One region of the Streptomyces sp. NBC_00386 genome, then DNA from elsewhere that is predicted to be linked to it. Evidence: riboswitches for the same ligand, from Rfam matches in the RefSeq annotation. Region 1 holds a riboswitch; the other holds the start of a gene.
What was found. Region 1 has a riboswitch for ZMP and ZTP ahead of OG780_RS43740 (bifunctional 5,10-methylenetetrahydrofolate dehydrogenase/5,10-methenyltetrahydrofolate cyclohydrolase). Riboswitches for the same ligand answer to the same signal wherever they lie in the genome.
Positions count from the first base shown of each region.

Region 2: another riboswitch for ZMP and ZTP. It lies ahead of OG780_RS00715 (bifunctional 5,10-methylenetetrahydrofolate dehydrogenase/5,10-methenyltetrahydrofolate cyclohydrolase); the one in region 1 lies ahead of OG780_RS43740 (bifunctional 5,10-methylenetetrahydrofolate dehydrogenase/5,10-methenyltetrahydrofolate cyclohydrolase).

Region 1 covers NZ_CP107950.1:10,011,470-10,018,927, forward strand. Annotated here, with positions in the region: gene OG780_RS43720 (non-ribosomal peptide synthetase) at 1-2,270, shown strand, start outside; gene ccrA (crotonyl-CoA carboxylase/reductase) at 2,323-3,681, shown strand; gene OG780_RS43730 (3-oxoacyl-ACP synthase III family protein) at 3,683-4,672, shown strand; gene OG780_RS43735 (3-hydroxybutyryl-CoA dehydrogenase) at 4,669-5,553, shown strand; ZMP/ZTP riboswitch at 5,605-5,691, shown strand; gene OG780_RS43740 (bifunctional 5,10-methylenetetrahydrofolate dehydrogenase/5,10-methenyltetrahydrofolate cyclohydrolase) at 5,713-6,570, shown strand; gene OG780_RS43745 (thioesterase II family protein) at 6,651-7,349, opposite strand.
Region 2 covers NZ_CP107950.1:172,269-179,726, forward strand. Annotated here, with positions in the region: gene OG780_RS00700 (hypothetical protein) at 1-311, shown strand, start outside; gene OG780_RS00705 (FAD-dependent monooxygenase) at 600-2,117, shown strand; gene OG780_RS00710 (thioesterase II family protein) at 2,262-2,960, shown strand; gene OG780_RS00715 (bifunctional 5,10-methylenetetrahydrofolate dehydrogenase/5,10-methenyltetrahydrofolate cyclohydrolase) at 3,041-3,898, opposite strand; ZMP/ZTP riboswitch at 3,920-4,006, opposite strand; gene OG780_RS00720 (3-hydroxybutyryl-CoA dehydrogenase) at 4,058-4,942, opposite strand; gene OG780_RS00725 (3-oxoacyl-ACP synthase III family protein) at 4,939-5,928, opposite strand; gene ccrA (crotonyl-CoA carboxylase/reductase) at 5,930-7,288, opposite strand; gene OG780_RS00735 (non-ribosomal peptide synthetase) at 7,341-7,458, opposite strand, start outside.

The DNA of each region.
Region 1 (7,458 bases):
TGAAGGTCCCCCTGAACGCGACCTTCACCGACCTCGCCGACGCGATCGTCGACGAGACGTACGAGATCTCCGGCCACACCGCCTGCCACTACTCGGACATCCAGCGCGCGAGCCGGACCGCCCTGAGCGACCGCGGCAGCTTCGGCGCCGTCATGAACGTCGTCGAGTTCGTCGAGCAGCTCCGCTTCGGCGACCACCTGGCGCGCTACCTCGGCGGAACCACCGGCTCCTTCGACGAACTGTCGATCGGCGTCTACACCGACGGCAGCGCCGACAGCGACCTGTTCATCCGCCTCGACGCCCCCGCACGCCTCTACCACCGCGCCGAACTGCGCTTCATCGGCGAAGAGCTGATCGCCCACATCCGCGCCGTGGTGGCCGACGGGGAACAGAGCGTCGGCGCGCTGGACGCGCTCACCGGCGCCGGGCGGGAGCGGGTGCTGACGGCACCGAACGACACGCACGCACCCCTTCCCGCACTCACCGTTCCTCAGCTGTTCGCCCGCCAGGTGACATCGGCCCCCGACGCCGTCGCGCTGATCAGCGGCGACCTCACCCTCTCCTACCGGGAACTCGACGAGCGCTCCGGCCGCCTGGCCGACGCCCTGCGCGGCCACGGCGTCGGCCCCGACACGGTCGTGGCGGTGGCACTGGAGAGGTCGGTGGACCTGGCCGTCGCCCTGCTCGGCGTGGCCAAGGCCGGCGGAGCCTACCTGCCCCTCGACCCGGCACCGCCCGCGGCACAGGCCAAGCTCGTGGCCGGCGACGCCGCCGCACACGCCCTGCTCACCGACGCGGCGACCGCCCAGGCACTCTCCGCCGGCCTGCGGATCCCCGCGCTCGTCCTCACCGACCTCACCGGCACCGCCACCACCGAGGCCGCACCGGCCGCCCCGCTCCCGCACCCGGACAACCTCCTGGCCGTGACACCCGCCTCGTCCACGGCCGGCGCCGCCGCGGTCGGCATCACCCACCGCAACATGGCGCGCTTCGCCCTGGACCGCACCTGGCGCGACACCGCCCGCGCCGCCGTGCTGTGGCACACCCCGGCGACCTCCGACACCCTCGCCCTCGAACTGTGGGCACCCCTGCTGAACGGCGGCCGCGTGATCGTCGCTCCCCCCGGGGAACCCGGCACCGACGCACTCACCCAGGCGCCCACGGCCCACGGCATCCCCGCCGTGTGGCTGCCCGCCGACCGGTTCGCGCAGATCGCGGCCCACGACCCCGCCTCCCTGGCCGGGCTGCGCGAGGTGTTCACCGGCGGCGACCGCGTCCCCGCGGCCGCACTGCGCCGCGTCCGCCAGGCCTGCCCCGACCTGACCGTCGTGACCGGCCACGGCCCCACGGAAGCCACCGTGTTCGCCGCGGCCGACCGCCTGACCGCCCACGAACCACAGCACCGCGCGGGCACCCTCGGCCGCCCGGCCGACAACACCGCCCTCTACGTCCTGGGCCCGGGCCTGGCGCCCGTCCCCGCCGGCGTCACCGGCGAGCTGTACGTGGCCGGGTCCGGTGTGGCACGCGGATACCTCGGACGGACCGCACGCACCGCGGAACGCTTCGTGCCCTGCCCGTTCGGTCCGGCCGGCGCACGCATGTACCGCACCGGCGACCGGGTGCGCTGGGGCGCCGACGGCCGGATCGAGCACGTGGCCGACGCGGGCACCCAGGCCGGCGTACGCGGTCTCGGCGTCGAGCCGGCCGAGGTCGAGGAGGCGCTGGCCGAGCATCCCGCCCTCGCCCGCGCGGTCGTCGCCGTCAAGCAGGACAGCACCGGGCAGCAGCGCCTGGTGGCCTATGTCGTCCCGGCAAACGGATCGGCCGTCCCGGCGGGCGACGAACTGCGCCGCTTCGCCGCGGGACGACTCCCGGAGTCCGTCGTCCCGGCACTGTTCACCGTGCTGGAACGCCTGCCGCTGACGGCGGGCGGCAGGCTCGACCGGGCCGCACTGCCCGAGCCCGAGACCGAGCCCGACACCTACCGCGCACCGCGCAACGACACCGAACGGATCCTGGCCAAGGCGTTCGCCGAGGTCCTCGAAGTGGACCGGATCGGCATCGACGAGGACTTCTTCGACCTCGGCGGCAACTCGCTGCGCGCGATCCGGCTGGTCGGCCTGATCCGGGCCGAGCTGAAGCAGGAGGTGTCCATCCGCCGCCTGTTCGCGGCACGCACCATCACCGGCCTGTCGGACATGTGGAAGGACCTCGGCCAGTCCAGCAGGCCGAGTCTGCGCAGGCGGACGAAGGAGGGCGCGGTCCTCTGAGACCGCGCGGCCCGGTCAGCAGCGGTTCGGCACGGCAAAGGCGAAGGAAGCCATGGATTCTTTGACACAGGCCCTGCTGTCCGGGGCCGGCCCGGACGAACTCGGGCGACACGAACTCCCCTCCCACTACGAGGCGGCGCACCTCCTGGCCGCGGACCTCGGCATGTTCGACGGCGTGGCGGACAACGACGTCCGCAAGTCGCTGCACGTCGGGCAGGTCCCCATGCCGGACATCGCGCCGGACGAGGTGGTCGTCGCCGTCATGGCGAGCTCCATCAACTACAACACCGTGTGGTCGGCGACGTTCGAGCCGGTCCCCACGTTCGAGTTCCTCAAGCGCGGCGCCCGCCAGGGCGGCTGGGCCGCCCGGCACGACCTGCCCTACCACCAGGTCGGCTCGGACGCCTCCGGCGTCGTCGTACGCGTCGGGGCCGGGGTACGGCACTGGAAGCCGGGCGACCACGTCGTCGTCAGCTGCGTCCAGGTCGACGAGCAGGAACCGGCGACACACGCCGACGCCATGCTCGGGGCGGGGCAGAAGATCTGGGGCTACGAGACGAACTTCGGCGGCCTCGCCCACTACTCGGTGGTCCGCGCCAGCCAGCTCCTGCCCAAGCCGGCACACCTGACCTGGGAGGAGTCGGCGGGCGTCCTGCTGACCGCGGCGACCTCCTACCGGATGCTGGTCGGCGACAACGGCGCACGGATCAAACAGGGCGACATCGTCCTCGTCTGGGGCGCCACCGGCGGTCTCGGCGCGTTCGCGGTGCAGATGGTCAAGAACGCCGGCGGTATCGCCATCGGCGTCGTCGGCTCCGAACAAAAAGCCGAGGTGCTGCGCCGCCTGGGCTGCGACGTGGTGATCAACCGCAACGACATCGGCATGGGCGGCGACGACGCGCTCACCCCCGAGCGGACCATCGAGCTGGGCAAACGCCTCGGACGGGAGATCCGCCGGCAGGTCGGCGAGGACCCGCACGTCGTGTTCGACCACGTCGGAAGGGCGACGTTCGGGATCTCGGTGTTCGTCGTGCGCAAGGGCGGAACCGTCGTCACCTGCGGCTCCAGCACCGGCTACGACCACCACTTCGACAACCGCTACCTCTGGATGAACCTCAAGAAGATCGTGGGCAGTCACGCCGCGAACCTCCAGGAGCAGGCGGAGTGCAACCGGCTCTTCCAGCTCGGGCACCTCTCACCCGTCCTGTCCGAGGTCTTCCCACTGGCGGACGTCGGCGAGGCCGCCCGGCTGGTCCAGAACAACCGGCACACCGGAAAGGTCGGCGTCCTGTGCCTCGCCCCGGAGGAAGGGCTCGGCGTCACCGACCCCGCACTGCGCGAGAAGATCGGCACCCAGCGCCTCAACCCGCTGCGCCGCCCCGGCGCGCCCGATCCCCAAGAGGCGTCCTGACATGGGCATCGGCATACTCTCCACCGGCTCCTACCTGCCCAAGCACGAGGTCGGCAACGAAGAGGTCGCCGAGCGCGTCGGCGTCAGCGCGGAGTGGATCGAGCGCAAGACGCAGATCAAGTCCCGGCGCTACGCCGCCGAACACGAGGCGACCTCCGACCTGGCGGTCAAGGCCGCCGGACGCGCGCTGGAGCAGGCCGGGCTGGGCCCGGAGCAGATCGACCACATCATCGTCTCCACCTCCACCGGCGACTTCCCGCAGCCGCCCACCTCCTACCTGGTGCAGCACGGCCTGGGCGCCTACGGCGCGGCCTGCCTCGACATCAACGTCGTGTGCAGCGGCTTCGTCTACGCCCTGGCGCTGGCCCACAGCCTGGTGACCGTGAACCCGGCCGCCCGGGTACTGGTGATCGGCGCGGACGTCTACTCCCGGATCCTGGACTTCACCGACCGCCGCACGGCCATCCTGTTCGCCGACGGCGCCGGCGCCGCGGTCGTCGGCGCGGTCCCCGACCCGTACGGGATCATCGCCACCGATCTGTCCAGCCGCGGCGACGCCCACCATCTGATCCGCGTCGAGGCCGGCGGCAGCCGCAGACCGGCGTCCGCAGCGACCGTCGCCGAGGGCGGCCACTACTTCAAGATGGACGGCCGCGGGGTACGGGACTTCGTCGCCGAACACGTCCCGCCCGCCCTCCTCGCCCTCACCCGCAGGGCCGGCGTCGACATCGGCGCGGTCGACCACTTCGTACCGCACCAGGCCAACGGCGTGATGCTCGGCGAGGTCGTCGAGCGCACCGGACTGGGCGCCGCACAGACCCACCGCACGCTGATCCGGTACGGCAACGTCGGCAGCGCCTCCGTCCCCGTCGCCCTCGACGAGGCGAGCCGCACCGGCGCGCTCAAGCAGGGGGACCTGGTCCTGCTCGCCGGATTCGGCGGCGGCATGTCGATCGGAGCGACACTTCTGAACTGGGGGACCCCCGCATGACCACGTCCACACACAGCGCCACCACCGCCATCGAGCGGGTGGGTGTCGCCGGCAGCGGCATCATGGGCACCGGCATCGCCGAACTGTGCGCCAAGAACGGCCTGAACGTGAAAGTCGCGGTGTTCTCCGAGGCATCCCTGCAGACGGCGCCGCAGCGGCTGGCCGCATCACTGGAGCGCGGCGTGGCCAAGGGCAAACTGACCGCGCGGGAACGCGACGCGGCCCTGGGCCGGGTGTCCTTCACCCGCGACCTCGCCGACCTCGCGGACCGCCAGCTGGTCATCGAGGCGGTCAAGGAGGACGAGCAGGTCAAACGGGACCTGTTCGCCACCCTCGACAAGACCGTCGAGGACCCGGACGCCATCCTGGCGACCAACACCTCCTCCCTCCCCGTCGTCCGGCTCGCCGCCGCGACCCGCCGCCCCGGCCAGGTCCTGGGCATCCACTTCTTCAACCCGGTGCCCGCACTGCCCCTCGTCGAGCTCGTCCCCTCCGTCCTGACGCACCAGACGGTCAGCGAACGCGCCCTGGCCTTCGTCCGCGACACCCTCGGCAAGAAACCGATCGCCTCCCCGGACCGGGCGGGCTTCCTCGTCAACGCCCTGCTGTTCCCCTACCTGCTGTCCGCGATCCGCATGGTCGAGTCGGGACTGGCGAGCGCCGAGGTCGTCGACCAGGGCATGGTCCAGGGCTGCGCGCATCCGATGGGCCCGCTGCGCCTGGCCGACCTCATCGGCCTGGACACCACCGTCTCCATCGCCCAGGCCATGTACGAGGAGTTCAAGGAGCCCCTGTACGCGCCGCCGCCGCTGCTGCTGCGCATGGTCGAGGGCGGCCTGCTGGGCAAGAAGTCCGGCCAGGGCTTTCACACTTATGCCTGAGCGGGCCTCTTCGATCTTCCGTTCATGACCGGCGGACAGGCCCTAGAGTGGTGCGCGGGCCGTGACTGGCGCTGAGGTGGAGCACCACCGGGGAGCGGTCTGACGAATCGGTCGATGCCGTGCGCCTGGGCGAGTGGTCAGCGACGCCTGGAGGCGACCATGTCCCAGACCCAGACAGCCCGACTCATGGACGGCACCGGCCTTGCCCGGCGCATCGTCGAGGAGACATCGGGCAGGGCGGCAGAGCTTGCGCGGCGCGTGGGCGTGACGCCCTGCCTGGCAACGGTGCTGGTGGGTGAGGATCCGGCTTCGGTGACGTACGTCCGCATGAAGCGGGCCCGCTGCGCGAAGGCGGGTATCGAGTCCCGGCTCGTCGCTCTGCCGGCCACCACGACGACCGCCGAGCTGGTGGAGACCCTCCGCTCCCTCTCGCAGGACACCGGCGTGCACGGCATCCTGCTGCAGCACCCTGTGGGCCCGCACATCGACGAGCGGGCGGCGTTCGAGGCCATCGCGCCGCAGAAGGACGTCGACGGGGTCACGATGAGCTCGTTCGGGGCGATGAGCTTCGGACTGCCTGGTTTCGCATCGTGCACCCCGGGCGGGATCATGCGGCTCCTGGACGAGTACGACGTCGAGCTCGCGGGCCGGCATGCCGTTGTCGTGGGCCGCAGCGCGATCCTCGGCAAGCCCGTCGGAATGCTCCTGCTCGCCCGGGACGCCACCGTCACCTACTGCCACTCCCGTACGACCGATCTGGCCGCGGCCGTGCGGGAAGCGGACGTTGTCGTGGCGGCCGTGGGACGGCCCCGGCTCATCCGCGGCGAGGACGTCAAGCCGGGGGCCGTCGTGATCGACGCCGGATACAACCCCGGCAACGTCGGTGACGTCGACTTCGACACGGCCCGCACGCGTGCCCGCCTGATCACGCCGGTTCCCGGTGGGGTCGGGCCCATGACCATCGCCGTCCTGCTGGCGCAGACGGTCGACGCGGCATCCGACCAGCTCACCCGCTGAGCGCGCCACGGCCAGGAGGCGAAGCGCGGATCGACCCGCGCTCCGCCTCCTGGCCGTGGCACCCGTGCGATGCCGCCCCTTCAGGAAGCGGCGGCCCGCGTGAGAAGGCCCTCGGTGACGGCGGCGGCGACCTGGCCGAGCTGGTCGAAGAGGTAGAAGTGCCCGCCGGGGAACACCTCCACCGTGAAGTCGCCGGTGGTGTGCTCCCGCCAGGTGTGGGCGTCCTCGACCGTCGCGATCGGGTCGCTGTCCCCGATCAGGGCGGTCACCGGGGCCGTGAGCGGCCCGCCGACGGGCCCGCGATAGGTGCCCAGGACGCGGTAGTCGGCCCGCAGCGCCGGCAGCACCAGCTCCAGGATGTCGGGGTCCTCCAGCATCGACTGGTCGGTGCCGCCCAGCCGGCGCACCTCGGCCAGCATGTCGGCGTCGTCGTAGAGGTCGTAGGCACTGTCGCGCAGGTCGGGACCGCCCCGGCCGGAGAAGAACACCCGCTGCGGGGCGGGCAGTTGACGCCGGGCCAGCAGCCGGGCCGTCTCGAACGCCACCAGCGCTCCCATGCTGTGCCCGAACAGGGCGTACGGCCGCCCGTCCGAGACCAGTTCACGGGCCAGCTCCTCCGTCACCGCCTCCGCGAGCGGCGCGAGAGCCGTGAACGGCTCCTCGCGGTAGCGGTCCTGGCGGCCCGGGTACTGCACGGACACCACGTCGACGTCCGGGTGCAGCGTGCGCGCCAGGTCCTTGAACGCCGTCGCGGAGCCCCCCGCGTGCGGGAAGCACACGAGCCGCGGTCCCTTTGAGGCAGTCGTGGTGAAGCGTCGCAACCACGTGCTGTTCACTGTCGGTGTGTTCCCTTCGTAGGGTCGTCACGGCCGGGCCCCGCCGGTGGGC
Region 2 (7,458 bases), 9.8 Mb from region 1:
CGCACAAGGTGGCCACCCAGGGCAGCATCGCCCTGACCACCGGCACCGGTCTGGTCGGCCACGTGCTGGCGGAGAAGTCCCCGGTCGGGGACCTGAGCGGCAAGTCCGCGGCCGAGATCGCCGACCGCGTCCTGCCCGCCCTGACCGCCGCCGTGCAGCTGCTGAAGAAGCAGGCCCCCGAGGAGGCCGACAACTTCCGCAGCACCGTCCTCGTCGCCGTCGAAGCGTCCGCCCGCACCTCCAAGGGCGAGCCCGGCCCCACCCTCACCGCGACCGCCGGCAAGATCACCGCCGCTCTGGACGCCGCCTGACACACCGGCCCGGTACCGGTACGCCTTCGGCACCGCTCCCCCGCTTCACCCCTGGCTCCGCCGCTTCACCACCTGGCTCCGCCGGAGAACGCTCCGGCGGAGCCTGCCGTCTTCGCGCACCGTCTCGTGTCCCGCCGGCGGGACACGAGGGCCGGCCGGCGGGACGTGGCAAGCCCGCCCGCGAACAGCCGCCTGCCGGCGCCGGGTTGTCTTGAACCGCTGCGTCGCGTGCGTGAGCGTGGAGGTCATCCAATGCCGTGACAGGCGCAGCGGAAAGAGGGGGCACACGTGGGACACACCGGCACGGACACGGATGTGGTGATCGCGGGCGCCGGGCCCACGGGCCTGATGCTCGCCTGCGAACTGCGGCTGGCGGGCGCCGACGTGATCGTGGTCGAGCGGCTCGCGCAGCGCTCGGGCGAGTCACGGGCCGGCGGGATCCACTCCCGCACCCTGGAGATCCTCGACCAGCGCGGCGTCCTGGAACGCTTCCTGGCGGAGGGACAGCTGCAGCCGGTGGGCCACTTCTCCGGCCTCTACCTCGACTTCGACGAGTCGGAGTCGCGCCACCCCTACCCGCTGATGATCCTGCAGTCCGCCATCGAGCGGCTCCTGGAGGAGTGGGCCGTGCAGCTCGGTGTGCGGGTGCGCCGCGGATGCGAGGTGAGCGGGCTTCGCCAGGACGAGGGCGGTGTGAGCGTCGAGGTCGGCGGGGAGCGGGATGTGCCCGTGACGCTGCGCGCCCGCTACCTGGTGGGCTGCGACGGCGGGCGCAGCACGGTGCGCAGGCTGGCGGGCATCGGCTTCCCCGGCACCGAGGCGACGATGACGGCGCTGATCGGCGACGTCGAGCTGCCCGGTCTGGGCGAGGACTACGTCTGGGTGCGGCGCACCGCGGGCGGCGACTACTCGGCGATCGCGTTCGAGCCGGGCTGGCACCGGGTGATCACCTCGGAGTTCGACCGGGGCGCGGACCGCGACGAGGAGGTGACGTTCGAGCGGCTGCGGGAGTCCCTGGTCAGGGTGGCGGGCACCGACTTCGGCATGCGCAACCCCCGGTGGGTCTCCCGGTTCAACGACGCGGCGCGGCAGGCCGACCGGTACCGCACGGGGCGGGTGCTGCTCGCGGGCGACGCGGCGCACATCCACTTCCCGGCCGGCGGGCAGGGGCTGAACATGGGCGTGCAGGACGCGGTCAACCTCGGCTGGAAGCTCGCCGCGGTGGTGCGCGGCCGGGCGCCGGAGAGCCTGCTGGACACCTACCACGCCGAGCGGCACCCGGTCGGGGAGCGGGTGCTGCACAACACCCGGGCGCAGTCGGCGCTGGTGCGCCCCGGACCGCAGACGGACGCGTTGCGTGAGGTGTTCGGCTCCCTGATGGTCTTCGACGAGGTCAACCAGTACCTGCGTCATCTGCTGACGGCGCTGGACATCCGCTATCCCGTCGACGGCGACCACCCGCTGGTGGGGCGCCGGGTCCCGGACGCCGATCTGAAGGCGTCCGACGGCGCCACCCGGGTCCACGAGCTGCTGCACGCCGCCCGCCCGGTCCTGCTCGACCTGGCCGGCAGCCCCGGGGCGGCCGCGGCCGCCCGGGGCTGGGCCGACCGCGTGGACGTGGTCGAGGCGCGCAGCGAGGACGAGCACTGGATCGTCCCGGCCCTCGGCGAGATCCCCGCACCGGACGCGCTCCTTGTCCGCCCCGACGGCCATGTCGCCTGGGCGGTGGCGGCCGGCACCCCGCCCGATGCCGCCGCGCTGCGGGCCGCCCTCGAAGCCTGGTTCGGCCCGGCCCTTCAGGGCTGAGCGGCCCGTGCCCGAAACGAACGGCCGGCCGGTCCGCCCACCGGCGGGGCCCGGCCGTGACGACCCTACGAAGGGAACACACCGACAGTGAACAGCACGTGGTTGCGACGCTTCACCACGACTGCCTCAAAGGGACCGCGGCTCGTGTGCTTCCCGCACGCGGGGGGCTCCGCGACGGCGTTCAAGGACCTGGCGCGCACGCTGCACCCGGACGTCGACGTGGTGTCCGTGCAGTACCCGGGCCGCCAGGACCGCTACCGCGAGGAGCCGTTCACGGCTCTCGCGCCGCTCGCGGAGGCGGTGACGGAGGAGCTGGCCCGTGAACTGGTCTCGGACGGGCGGCCGTACGCCCTGTTCGGGCACAGCATGGGAGCGCTGGTGGCGTTCGAGACGGCCCGGCTGCTGGCCCGGCGTCAACTGCCCGCCCCGCAGCGGGTGTTCTTCTCCGGCCGGGGCGGTCCCGACCTGCGCGACAGTGCCTACGACCTCTACGACGACGCCGACATGCTGGCCGAGGTGCGCCGGCTGGGCGGCACCGACCAGTCGATGCTGGAGGACCCCGACATCCTGGAGCTGGTGCTGCCGGCGCTGCGGGCCGACTACCGCGTCCTGGGCACCTATCGCGGGCCCGTCGGCGGGCCGCTCACGGCCCCGGTGACCGCCCTGATCGGGGACAGCGACCCGATCGCGACGGTCGAGGACGCCCACACCTGGCGGGAGCACACCACCGGCGACTTCACGGTGGAGGTGTTCCCCGGCGGGCACTTCTACCTCTTCGACCAGCTCGGCCAGGTCGCCGCCGCCGTCACCGAGGGCCTTCTCACGCGGGCCGCCGCTTCCTGAAGGGGCGGCATCGCACGGGTGCCACGGCCAGGAGGCGGAGCGCGGGTCGATCCGCGCTTCGCCTCCTGGCCGTGGCGCGCTCAGCGGGTGAGCTGGTCGGATGCCGCGTCGACCGTCTGCGCCAGCAGGACGGCGATGGTCATGGGCCCGACCCCACCGGGAACCGGCGTGATCAGGCGGGCACGCGTGCGGGCCGTGTCGAAGTCGACGTCACCGACGTTGCCGGGGTTGTATCCGGCGTCGATCACGACGGCCCCCGGCTTGACGTCCTCGCCGCGGATGAGCCGGGGCCGTCCCACGGCCGCCACGACAACGTCCGCTTCCCGCACGGCCGCGGCCAGATCGGTCGTACGGGAGTGGCAGTAGGTGACGGTGGCGTCCCGGGCGAGCAGGAGCATTCCGACGGGCTTGCCGAGGATCGCGCTGCGGCCCACGACAACGGCATGCCGGCCCGCGAGCTCGACGTCGTACTCGTCCAGGAGCCGCATGATCCCGCCCGGGGTGCACGATGCGAAACCAGGCAGTCCGAAGCTCATCGCCCCGAACGAGCTCATCGTGACCCCGTCGACGTCCTTCTGCGGCGCGATGGCCTCGAACGCCGCCCGCTCGTCGATGTGCGGGCCCACAGGGTGCTGCAGCAGGATGCCGTGCACGCCGGTGTCCTGCGAGAGGGAGCGGAGGGTCTCCACCAGCTCGGCGGTCGTCGTGGTGGCCGGCAGAGCGACGAGCCGGGACTCGATACCCGCCTTCGCGCAGCGGGCCCGCTTCATGCGGACGTACGTCACCGAAGCCGGATCCTCACCCACCAGCACCGTTGCCAGGCAGGGCGTCACGCCCACGCGCCGCGCAAGCTCTGCCGCCCTGCCCGATGTCTCCTCGACGATGCGCCGGGCAAGGCCGGTGCCGTCCATGAGTCGGGCTGTCTGGGTCTGGGACATGGTCGCCTCCAGGCGTCGCTGACCACTCGCCCAGGCGCACGGCATCGACCGATTCGTCAGACCGCTCCCCGGTGGTGCTCCACCTCAGCGCCAGTCACGGCCCGCGCACCACTCTAGGGCCTGTCCGCCGGTCATGAACGGAAGATCGAAGAGGCCCGCTCAGGCATAAGTGTGAAAGCCCTGGCCGGACTTCTTGCCCAGCAGGCCGCCCTCGACCATGCGCAGCAGCAGCGGCGGCGGCGCGTACAGGGGCTCCTTGAACTCCTCGTACATGGCCTGGGCGATGGAGACGGTGGTGTCCAGGCCGATGAGGTCGGCCAGGCGCAGCGGGCCCATCGGATGCGCGCAGCCCTGGACCATGCCCTGGTCGACGACCTCGGCGCTCGCCAGTCCCGACTCGACCATGCGGATCGCGGACAGCAGGTAGGGGAACAGCAGGGCGTTGACGAGGAAGCCCGCCCGGTCCGGGGAGGCGATCGGTTTCTTGCCGAGGGTGTCGCGGACGAAGGCCAGGGCGCGTTCGCTGACCGTCTGGTGCGTCAGGACGGAGGGGACGAGCTCGACGAGGGGCAGTGCGGGCACCGGGTTGAAGAAGTGGATGCCCAGGACCTGGCCGGGGCGGCGGGTCGCGGCGGCGAGCCGGACGACGGGGAGGGAGGAGGTGTTGGTCGCCAGGATGGCGTCCGGGTCCTCGACGGTCTTGTCGAGGGTGGCGAACAGGTCCCGTTTGACCTGCTCGTCCTCCTTGACCGCCTCGATGACCAGCTGGCGGTCCGCGAGGTCGGCGAGGTCGCGGGTGAAGGACACCCGGCCCAGGGCCGCGTCGCGTTCCCGCGCGGTCAGTTTGCCCTTGGCCACGCCGCGCTCCAGTGATGCGGCCAGCCGCTGCGGCGCCGTCTGCAGGGATGCCTCGGAGAACACCGCGACTTTCACGTTCAGGCCGTTCTTGGCGCACAGTTCGGCGATGCCGGTGCCCATGATGCCGCTGCCGGCGACACCCACCCGCTCGATGGCGGTGGTGGCGCTGTGTGTGGACGTGGTCATGCGGGGGTCCCCCAGTTCAGAAGTGTCGCTCCGATCGACATGCCGCCGCCGAATCCGGCGAGCAGGACCAGGTCCCCCTGCTTGAGCGCGCCGGTGCGGCTCGCCTCGTCGAGGGCGACGGGGACGGAGGCGCTGCCGACGTTGCCGTACCGGATCAGCGTGCGGTGGGTCTGTGCGGCGCCCAGTCCGGTGCGCTCGACGACCTCGCCGAGCATCACGCCGTTGGCCTGGTGCGGTACGAAGTGGTCGACCGCGCCGATGTCGACGCCGGCCCTGCGGGTGAGGGCGAGGAGGGCGGGCGGGACGTGTTCGGCGACGAAGTCCCGTACCCCGCGGCCGTCCATCTTGAAGTAGTGGCCGCCCTCGGCGACGGTCGCTGCGGACGCCGGTCTGCGGCTGCCGCCGGCCTCGACGCGGATCAGATGGTGGGCGTCGCCGCGGCTGGACAGATCGGTGGCGATGATCCCGTACGGGTCGGGGACCGCGCCGACGACCGCGGCGCCGGCGCCGTCGGCGAACAGGATGGCCGTGCGGCGGTCGGTGAAGTCCAGGATCCGGGAGTAGACGTCCGCGCCGATCACCAGTACCCGGGCGGCCGGGTTCACGGTCACCAGGCTGTGGGCCAGCGCCAGGGCGTAGACGAAGCCGCTGCACACGACGTTGATGTCGAGGCAGGCCGCGCCGTAGGCGCCCAGGCCGTGCTGCACCAGGTAGGAGGTGGGCGGCTGCGGGAAGTCGCCGGTGGAGGTGGAGACGATGATGTGGTCGATCTGCTCCGGGCCCAGCCCGGCCTGCTCCAGCGCGCGTCCGGCGGCCTTGACCGCCAGGTCGGAGGTCGCCTCGTGTTCGGCGGCGTAGCGCCGGGACTTGATCTGCGTCTTGCGCTCGATCCACTCCGCGCTGACGCCGACGCGCTCGGCGACCTCTTCGTTGCCGACCTCGTGCTTGGGCAGGTAGGAGCCGGTGGAGAGTATGCCGATGCCCATGTCAGGACGCCTCTTGGGGATCGGGCGCGCCGGGGCGGCGCAGCGGGTTGAGGCGCTGGGTGCCGATCTTCTCGCGCAGTGCGGGGTCGGTGACGCCGAGCCCTTCCTCCGGGGCGAGGCACAGGACGCCGACCTTTCCGGTGTGCCGGTTGTTCTGGACCAGCCGGGCGGCCTCGCCGACGTCCGCCAGTGGGAAGACCTCGGACAGGACGGGTGAGAGGTGCCCGAGCTGGAAGAGCCGGTTGCACTCCGCCTGCTCCTGGAGGTTCGCGGCGTGACTGCCCACGATCTTCTTGAGGTTCATCCAGAGGTAGCGGTTGTCGAAGTGGTGGTCGTAGCCGGTGCTGGAGCCGCAGGTGACGACGGTTCCGCCCTTGCGCACGACGAACACCGAGATCCCGAACGTCGCCCTTCCGACGTGGTCGAACACGACGTGCGGGTCCTCGCCGACCTGCCGGCGGATCTCCCGTCCGAGGCGTTTGCCCAGCTCGATGGTCCGCTCGGGGGTGAGCGCGTCGTCGCCGCCCATGCCGATGTCGTTGCGGTTGATCACCACGTCGCAGCCCAGGCGGCGCAGCACCTCGGCTTTTTGTTCGGAGCCGACGACGCCGATGGCGATACCGCCGGCGTTCTTGACCATCTGCACCGCGAACGCGCCGAGACCGCCGGTGGCGCCCCAGACGAGGACGATGTCGCCCTGTTTGATCCGTGCGCCGTTGTCGCCGACCAGCATCCGGTAGGAGGTCGCCGCGGTCAGCAGGACGCCCGCCGACTCCTCCCAGGTCAGGTGTGCCGGCTTGGGCAGGAGCTGGCTGGCGCGGACCACCGAGTAGTGGGCGAGGCCGCCGAAGTTCGTCTCGTAGCCCCAGATCTTCTGCCCCGCCCCGAGCATGGCGTCGGCGTGTGTCGCCGGTTCCTGCTCGTCGACCTGGACGCAGCTGACGACGACGTGGTCGCCCGGCTTCCAGTGCCGTACCCCGGCCCCGACGCGTACGACGACGCCGGAGGCGTCCGAGCCGACCTGGTGGTAGGGCAGGTCGTGCCGGGCGGCCCAGCCGCCCTGGCGGGCGCCGCGCTTGAGGAACTCGAACGTGGGGACCGGCTCGAACGTCGCCGACCACACGGTGTTGTAGTTGATGGAGCTCGCCATGACGGCGACGACCACCTCGTCCGGCGCGATGTCCGGCATGGGGACCTGCCCGACGTGCAGCGACTTGCGGACGTCGTTGTCCGCCACGCCGTCGAACATGCCGAGGTCCGCGGCCAGGAGGTGCGCCGCCTCGTAGTGGGAGGGGAGTTCGTGTCGCCCGAGTTCGTCCGGGCCGGCCCCGGACAGCAGGGCCTGTGTCAAAGAATCCATGGCTTCCTTCGCCTTTGCCGTGCCGAACCGCTGCTGACCGGGCCGCGCGGTCTCAGAGGACCGCGCCCTCCTTCGTCCGCCTGCGCAGACTCGGCCTGCTGGACTGGCCGAGGTCCTTCCACATGTCCGACAGGCCGGTGATGGTGCGTGCCGCGAACAGGCGGCGGATG